DNA from 2 places in the Bradyrhizobium sp. A5 genome. Region 1 is predicted to be linked to the other one. Evidence: riboswitches for the same ligand, from Rfam matches in the RefSeq annotation. Region 1 holds a riboswitch; the other holds the start of a gene.
What was found. A riboswitch is a leader RNA that binds a small molecule or an ion and turns the genes downstream of it on or off. The one in region 1 is predicted to bind glycine.
Positions count from the first base shown of each region.

Region 2: it holds a riboswitch for glycine, as region 1 does, so the genes downstream of both, WHZ77_RS12410 (D-amino acid dehydrogenase) here and gcvT (glycine cleavage system aminomethyltransferase GcvT) in region 1, are expected to answer to the same signal.

Region 1 is NZ_CP148990.1:2,464,928-2,469,343, forward strand. Features, by position in the region: gene gcvH (glycine cleavage system protein GcvH) at 1-339, opposite strand, end outside; gene gcvT (glycine cleavage system aminomethyltransferase GcvT) at 350-1,498, opposite strand; glycine riboswitch at 1,644-1,732, opposite strand; gene alaS (alanine--tRNA ligase) at 1,955-4,416, shown strand, end outside.
Region 2 is NZ_CP148990.1:2,609,886-2,614,301, forward strand. Features, by position in the region: gene WHZ77_RS12405 (ABC transporter permease) at 1-440, opposite strand, end outside; gene WHZ77_RS12410 (D-amino acid dehydrogenase) at 621-1,922, opposite strand; glycine riboswitch at 1,991-2,103, opposite strand; glycine riboswitch at 2,107-2,211, opposite strand; partial or broken gene WHZ77_RS12415 (M20/M25/M40 family metallo-hydrolase) at 2,307-3,435, opposite strand; gene WHZ77_RS12420 (ABC transporter substrate-binding protein) at 3,704-4,416, shown strand, end outside.

The DNA of each region.
Region 1 (4,416 bases):
ATCCATGAGGCCGCCGAGCTCGTTCTTGTCGGCAATTTTGATCTTGAAGAACCACGCCTTGCCCTGCGCGTCCGAGTTCACCAGCGCCGGCTCGGCGGCGAGCGCATCGTTGGTTTCGAGCACCTCGCCGGTCACAGGCGCGTAGACGTCGGAGGCCGCCTTGACCGATTCCACAACGGCGGCAGCTTCCGCCTTCTTCAGCGCGCGGCCGACCTTGGGCAGTTCGACGAACACGACGTCGCCGAGCTGCGACTGCGCGTAGTCGGTGATGCCGACGGTGGCGACATCGCCGTCGATGGCGAGCCATTCATGGTCGGAGGTGTACAGCGTCGTGGTCATTCTCGGGTCCTCAGCGTTTGTAGGTGTTTTTCACGAAGGGCATGGCGGCGACGGCGAGGGCCAGGCGCTGGCCGCGCACTTCGGCGAAGATTTGCGTGCCGAGCGCGCTCGATGCGGTGGGCACGTAGCCCATCGCGACCGGCGCATTCAGGCTCGGGCCGAAGCCGCCCGATGTCACTTTTCCAATCGGCTCGCCGCCTGCGCTGGTCGCGAACAGCAGCGCGCCTTCGCGCACCGGCGCGCGGCCCTGGGCCAGCAGGCCGACACGGCGACGGGATGCGCCGTTGTCAAAATGGGCGAGGATCTTTTCCGCGCCGGGAAAGCCGCCGGCGCGCGCGCCGCCGCTGCGTCGGCTCTTCTGCACCGACCATTCAAGCGCGGCTTCGACCGGGGTGGACTCAGTGTCGATGTCGTGACCGTAGAGGCAGAGCCCGGCTTCCAGCCGCAGGCTGTCGCGGGCACCTAAGCCGATCGGCATGACGTCGGGATCGTCGAGCAGCATTTTGGCCAGGCGCTCGGCATCGGCAGCGGGGACCGAAATCTCGAATCCGTCCTCGCCGGTGTAGCCGGAGCGCGAGACGAAACAGTCGAGGCCGGCGACCTTGTGCGGGCCGGCGTCCATGAACTTCATGGACGGCGCCTCTGCACATAATTTCGCCAGCACCGATTCCGCCTTCGGGCCCTGCAACGCGACCAGCGCGCGGTCGGCCAGCGAATCGATGATGTAGTCGCCGGAGAGATTCGCGCGCAGATGCGCTTCGTCCGCGTCCTTGCAGGCGGCGTTGACGACCAGGAACAGGTGATCACCGAAATTGGCGACCATGAGATCGTCGAGGATGCCGCCGTCGTAATTGGTGAACTGGGCGTAGCGCTGCCGTCCCGGTGCAATCGCGACGATATCCTGCGGCACCAGCCGCTCCAGCGCGCGGGCGGCGTCCTCGACCTTGCCCGATTTCGGGCGGAGCGCGAGCTGGCCCATGTGGGAGACGTCGAACAGGCCGGCGGAAGAGCGGGTATGCAGATGCTCTTTGAGCACGCCCGCGGGGTATTGCACCGGCATGTCATAGCCCGCGAACGGCACCATCTTGCCGCCGAGGGATAGATGCAGCCCGTGAAGGGGCGTTCTTTTCAGGGAGTCTTGGTCGTCGCGCGCAAGCATCACGGGGCCCTCGGCGGTTCCCCGGGGACGATTCCCCGGTGGACACCAGTCGAAGCCCCATCTGTCGCTGTGCCTGAGAGTATTATCCCGTCGGCGGACGCTGTTCGGGTCTTAAGCCCGCCAGTGCCTCTTTCCAGATGTCGTCAAAGCCACGCGGTCCTTTTGCCTGAGAGTTTCCGGGGCGGTTGCTCCTTCGGCGCCGGCACCAAAGCCGGTCTCTCCCGACGTGGCCGTACGATACAGATGGGTACAGACCACAGGGCGGCCAAGCCTGTCAACGCAGGCTTTGCGCCTTTCAACGGGATTGCGCTGATGCGGCAACCCACTGATCTGTCTGCACAGTTTCTGGACAGCGAAGCTGGCCTTGTCTAAAAGCGCTCTGGCCCGCAGATATCAGTCCAAACTCGCGGTTTGGATGGCAAGTCAGCGGGTCCAAGCACACCCGATTGGATGAACATGAGCGGCGTCAACGAGATCAGGTCGACCTTTCTGAACTTCTTTGCCGAGAACGGCCACGAGATCGTGTCGTCCTCGCCATTGGTGCCGCGCAACGATCCGACATTGATGTTCACCAATGCCGGCATGGTGCAGTTCAAGAACGTCTTCACCGGCGTCGAGAAGCGGCCCTATCAGCGCGCCACCACCTCGCAGAAATGCGTGCGTGCCGGCGGCAAGCACAACGACCTCGACAATGTCGGCTACACCGCGCGCCATCTCACCTTCTTCGAGATGCTCGGCAACTTCTCGTTCGGTGACTATTTCAAGGAACGTGCGATCGAGCTGGCCTGGAAGCTGATCACCAGGGAATACGGGCTGAAGAAGGACAAGCTGCTGGTCACCGTCTACCACACCGACGACGAGGCGGCTGATCTCTGGAAGAAAATCGCGGGGTTCTCCGACGACCGCATCATCCGCATCCCGACCTCGGACAATTTCTGGGCGATGGGCGACACCGGTCCGTGCGGCCCGTGCTCGGAGATCTTCATCGACCGCGGCGATCACATCTGGGGCGGACCGCCGGGCTCGCCGGAAGAGGACGGCGACCGCTTCCTCGAGTTCTGGAATCTCGTGTTCATGCAATACGAGCAGGTGACGAAGGAGGAGCGCGTGGCGCTGCCGCGTCCCTCGATCGACACCGGCATGGGCCTCGAGCGCATGGCCAGCATCATGCAGGGCGTCGACAGCGTGTTCGAGACCGATCTGTTCCGTCATTTGATCGACGCGACGTCGTCCGCGCTCGGCAGCGGGCCGAACGAGCAGACCGTGGCCTCGTTCCGCGTCATCGCCGACCATTTGCGCTCCTCGGCCTTCCTGGTCTCCGACGGCGTGCTGCCCTCGAACGAGGGCCGTGGCTATGTGCTGCGCCGGATCATGCGCCGCGCGATGCGCCATGCGCAGCTGCTGGGCGCGAAAGAGCCGCTGATGCATCGGCTGGTCTGGGCGCTGGTGCGCGAGATGGGCCAGGCCTATCCCGAGCTCTTGCGCGCGGAGAATTTGATCGAGGAAACGCTGCGGCTGGAGGAGACCCGCTTCCGCAAGACGCTGACCCGCGGCCTTGCCATCCTCGACGAGAAGAGCGCGTCCTTGAAGAAGGGCGACATGTTCGACGGCGACGTCGCCTTCACGCTGTACGACACCTACGGCTTCCCGCTGGATCTCACGCAGGACGCGCTGAAATCGCGCGGCATCGGCGTGGATCAGGCCTCGTTCACCGACGCGATGGAGCGCCAGAAGGCCAAGGCGCGCGAGTCCTGGAAGGGCTCGGGCGAGGCAGCTTCCGAGGCGATCTGGTTCCCGCTGCGCGAGAAGCTCGGGGCCACCGAATTCCTGGGCTACGAGACCGAAAGCGCCGAAGGCGTGGTCTCCGCGCTGGTGAAGGACGGCCAGGAAGTTGCCAGCCTCAAGGCCGGCGACACCGGCGCGCTGCTGCTGAACCAGACGCCGTTTTACGCGGAGTCCGGCGGCCAGGTCGGCGACACCGGCGTGCTGACGGGCGAGGGCGGCATCAAGTTCCGCGTCACCGACACGCAGAAGAAGCTCGGCGATCTCTTCGTCCATGTCGGCGTCGTGGAGAGCGGCGAGCTGAAGCTCGGCACCGCGCTGCAGCTCGAGGTCGATCACGGCAGGCGCTCGTCGATCCGCGCGCATCACTCGGCGACGCATCTCATTCACGAGGCGCTGCGCCAGGTGCTCGGCGATCACATCGCCCAGCGCGGCTCGATGGTCGCACCCGACCGTCTCCGCTTCGACTTCGTGCATCCGAAGCCCATCACCGCGGAAGAGCTCGCCCGCGTCGAGGACATCGCCAACGACGTGGTGCTGGAGAACGACGAGGTCACGACCCGCGTCATGGGCGTCGATGAAGCGCGTGAACAGGGCGCGCGCGCCCTGTTCGGCGAGAAATACGGCGACGAGGTCCGGGTCGTCTCGATGGGCCGGACCGCGCGTGAGCGCGGCGCCAACGCGCTCGGCTGGTCGGTCGAACTGTGCGGCGGCACCCATGTGCGGCGCACCGGCGACATCGGCCTGATCACGCTGACCGGCGAGAGCGCGGTGGCCTCCGGCGTGCGACGCATCGAGGCGCTGACCGGCAATTACGCACGCAGGCACGCCAACGACACCATGGCGCTGGCGAAGACGGCAGCCAACGAGCTGCGCACCTCGATCGACGACGTCCCGGCGCGCATCACCGCGCTGATGGACGAGCGCAAGAAGCTCGAGCGCGAACTCTCCGACGCCCGCAAGAAGCTCGCGATGGGCGGCGGCGCGTCCGCCGGCGACGGCGGACAGTCCAACGTCGTGGAGATCGGTGACGTCAAGTTCTACAGGCTTCACGTCACGGGATTGCCGAGCGATGAACTCAAGTCGCTGGTCGACCAGGCCAAGGCTGAAATCAAGTCGGGTGTCGTCGCGGTTGC
Region 2 (4,416 bases), 140 kb from region 1:
ACCACAAACACGGGCACCGAGAAGCCCAGCACGGAGAGACCCATCACGAAGCGGTCGATCCAGGTGCCATGCTTCCATGCCGCGATCACGCCCAGGGGGACGGCGACGATGACCGCGAGGATGATGGTCGAGAGCGCGATCGAGATCGACGGCTCGACACGCTGGCTGATCATCTTGATGACCGGCAAATTGGAGATCAGCGACGTTCCGAGGTCGCCGTGCAGCAGCTTGTTCACCCAGGTGATGAACTGCACGATCAACGGCTCGTTGAGGCCGAGGGAGTCGCGGATGCGCTCCAGCCGTTCAGGTGTCGCGTTGTCACCGGCGAGAATCGCGGCGGGGTCGCCGGGGGTCAGCCGCAGCAGCAGAAACACGAACAGCGCGACGACACCCATCACGGGGACCGCCGCCAGAACGCGGCGAATGAGATAACCTAGCATGCACCTATCTCCGGCTGCGGAACGTGTGGCGCCCTGGGGCACCGGTGGAAGCTGTCGTGTCTATCATGCGCGCCTGTCATTCGGGCTGGAAAGCCGGCCGGAGATGCCGACCTTGCGGGGCAAATTGTGTGCCAAGGGCAGGGCGGTATCAAGGGGCCGCCCTGCGCCGGCCGGAACCACTCAGGATGCATGACGCAGCTCGGCCTCAACCTTGAGTGAGGGGACGCTCGGCGGTGCATTGAGCCCGCGCCAGCCGTCGATGGTCCCGGCGATCATCTGCGCGGTCGCGGCCGACAGGGTCCAGCCGAGATGGCCGTGGCCGGTGTTGAAGAACACGCCCGGTATCCGCCCTGCGCGCACCACCGGCATCATGTTCGGCATCATCGGCCGTAGCCCGGCCCACGGAACGACACGCGACGTTTCGACGTCGGGGAAGTTGCTGCGCACCCAGTCGACCAGCGGCTGCACCCGGTCGGCGCGAATGTCGCGGTTGAAGTCGTTGAATTCGGCGGTGCCGGCGACGCGGAAGCGATCGGCACCGAGCCGGCTGGTGACGATCTTGGCGGCTTCGTCGAGCAGGCTGACGGTCGGCGTTGCGTTGCGGCTCGCGGCGGTGTCGAGCTGTACGGTGATCGAGTAGCCCTTCACCGGATAGACGTTGACGCGCTCGTCGAGCAGGGTGGCGAAGTGACGGCTCGCCACACCTGCGCAGACCACGACGCCGTCCACCTTCAGCATGCCGCGCGCGGATGCGACCGCATCGCTTGCGGACAGATCGGCCCAGCCGATGACAAAGCCGGCGCCGGCGCGAGCGATCGAATCGATGTTGGCCTCGTGGATGAAGGTGGCGGCCCGTCGCTTGCAGGCCTCGGCAAGCCCGCGGGTAAACTTGTGGATATCGCCGGTCGCATCCGACGGGGTGTAGAAGCCGCCGTAATAGTCCTTGCGCAGCGTCGGCTCGATGGCGCGGATTTCCTCCGGTGTCACCGGACGGCGGTCGAGGCCGCCTTCCTGCAGCAGCGCGTTGACGCGCAGGCCGGACTCAAAACCCTTCTTGTCGTGATAGATGTGGAGGATGCCGCGGCGTTCGAGATCGAAGTCGATGCCCTCGCGTGCTGCGATCTCGAACAGATGCTTGCGGGCTTCGATCGCAAGGCGCGTGGTTTGAATCGTGTTGGCGCGGTAGTTGCCGATGTTGGCGACGAACTCGCTCATCCACGAATATTTGTGCCAGTTCGGCCGCGGGTTCATCAGCAGCGGCGCGTCGCGCCGGAACATCCAGCGCAGGCCTTTGAGGATCGTTGCGGTGCTATTCCAGACCTCGGCATTGCTGGCGGAGAGCTGTCCGCCATTGGCGAAGGAGGTCTCCATCGCGGCGTAACGGTGCTTGTCGAGCACCGTCACCCTGTAGCCGCGTTCCAGCAGGGCATAGGCGGTCGTTACGCCGGTGATGCCGGCGCCGATGATGGCGATATGAGTCATGGCAGGTTCGGGGCTCCCGTGAGTTAGAGTCGGCTAACCGCTGGCCGTAAAGCCGTTGGCGGCGCCCCATCTGTCACGGTTACCTGAGAGCTTGACCCGGCGCAGACCCCGTGAGGTCAGCTCCGGCCTATCCCCTTCGGTGGACGTCACGACTTTCAAATCGTGCCGTCTCTCTCCAGATCGTCCTGACGATACAGTCCTTTTGCCTGAGAGTTTCCGGGGCGGTTGCTCCGTCGGCGCCGCAAAGAAGGCTGGAAGCCTTCGTTGCGATCTCTCCCGCATCGTCGCGTGGACCATCGAGCAGTACGATGCGCCTCATTTTTAGACAAGGCTAAATTTCAACCGTGACTGCCAACGTATTGTGCAGTGCAAAGTTGGTTCAATTTACTCGAGCGTCGCCAGCAAACCCGCCATCAGCCGGCCGCGCTCGACCAGGCTGTCGACCTCGATGAACTCCTCGAGCGTGTGGCCATTGCCGCCGCGCACGCCAAGGCCGTCGAGCGTCGGGATGCCCATCGCACCGGTGAAATTGCCGTCGGAGCCGCCGCCGGAGCTCGCATGCGGCAGCTCGGCGCCGAGCGATTTGGCGATGCTGCGTGCCTTTTCATACAGCGCCATCGTGCCCGCATCCGGCTCCCACACGGGCCGGGTGACGCCGCGAGTCACCTTGAAGGATACGTCGTTGGCCGTGCCCGACAGGGCCAGCATGCGCTCGACGCCGCGATCGAGATCGGCCTGGCGCTTGGCCATCGACAGTGCTTCGCCGGTGGCGGTCGTGGCAACGCAGTTCACCCATTGTCCGCCATGCACGACGCCGACGGAGAAAGTGCAATCCGCCGTCGTCATCGCGTCGATCGCGAGGATCTGCCGCGCCATTTCGCGGATCGCCGAGCGTCCCGCCGACAACGTCGCGCCGGCGTGGCTCGGCCGGCCCGTCGCCTCGAGATTGAAGCGCGCGATGGCGTAACGCCCGGTGGTCACGCCGTTGTCGGCGCGGCCCGGCTCGGGCACCAGCACATATTTGTTGCGCGCCGCCTCGGCCTCGATGATGTCGCGGGTCGAGGGCGTGCCGACTTCCTCGTCCGGCGTGAACAGCACGGTGATCGGCAGCGGCGTGGTAGGAGGCCCGCGCCAGCTGCCGGATCGCTTCCAGCGAGAGATAGTTGCCGCCCTTCATGTCGTAGATGCCGGGGCCGTAGCACTTGTTGCCCTCGCGCCGCCATTTCAGCTTCTCGATGGTGCCGACCGGGTGGACGGTGTCCATGTGGCCGGCGATCAGGATGCCCGGCTCACCTTGCTTCGGATGCGGGAAGCGTGCCCGGATGACGCCGCCAAAGCCCTGGCGGCCGGCGATGCGTTCGATCGTCGCACCCATGATTGCCATATCCCGCGCTGCGATATCGAGCATGCGGTTAACGGCACCGGCGTCCCAGGTCGGGCTCTCGCAGTCGACCCAGGTGCGCAGGCCTTCGAGCATGGCCTCGGAATCGAAGGGAAGATTGGCTGGATTCATCTTAATGTCTCTCAAGCTTCGAAAGATGGAACGCGCATTGCATTGCGCTGGGCAGGACGAGCGGGGAGTGTTGTAGAGCCAAACCGATCTTTGTGGAGCCCGTACGCGCGCCGCTTGGGCTTGCAGCTAAACCGGATTGACGCGCACAACGCTGTCTGCAAGTCTCGAAAAGATAAAGGCATTGCATGAGGTTAGTTCGCCTAAGGAACGAACCGAATGCTCAACCAATAACCTGCCTTTGAATAGTTTCACGTCAGGAGAGACTTCTATGCTGAGCTTGATGCGCCGGGGGCGTCGCGCGTTCGCCTCCACACTTGCGCTGTCGGTCGTCGCGCTTTCGACCGCAATGGCCTCGCCGGTATTTGCCGCCGGCAAGACCATCACCGCGGTGATGCATTCGGATCTGCGCGTCATCGATCCGATCTTCACCACCGCCTACATCACGCGTGACCATGGCTACATGGTCTACGACACGCTGATCACGACGGATTCGAATTTCAAGATCCAGCCGCAGATGGCGGACTGGAAAATCTCCGACGACAAGCTGACCTACACCTTCACGCTGCGCGACGGCCTGAAGTGGCATGACGGCACGCCGGTAACGGCGGAAGACTGCGTCGCCTCGCTCAAGCGCTGGGCCGCGGTCGACGGCATGGGCCAGCAGATGATGACCTTCACGGCCAGCATCGAGGCGACCGATCCCAAGACCATCACGCTGAAGCTGAAGGAGCCCTACGGCCTCGTCCTCGAATCGATCGGCAAGCCGTCTTCCCGCGTGCCCTTCATGATGCCGAAGCGTCTGGCCGAAACGCCGCCGGACAAGCAGATCCCCGAGCAGATCGGCTCCGGTCCGTTCAAGTTCGTGCAGGGCGAATTCCAGCCCGGCGTGAAGGCGGTCTACGTCAAGAACACCGACTACGTGCCGCGCAAGGAGCCGGCGAGTTGGACCGCCGGCGCCAAGGTCGTGAAGGTCGATCGCGT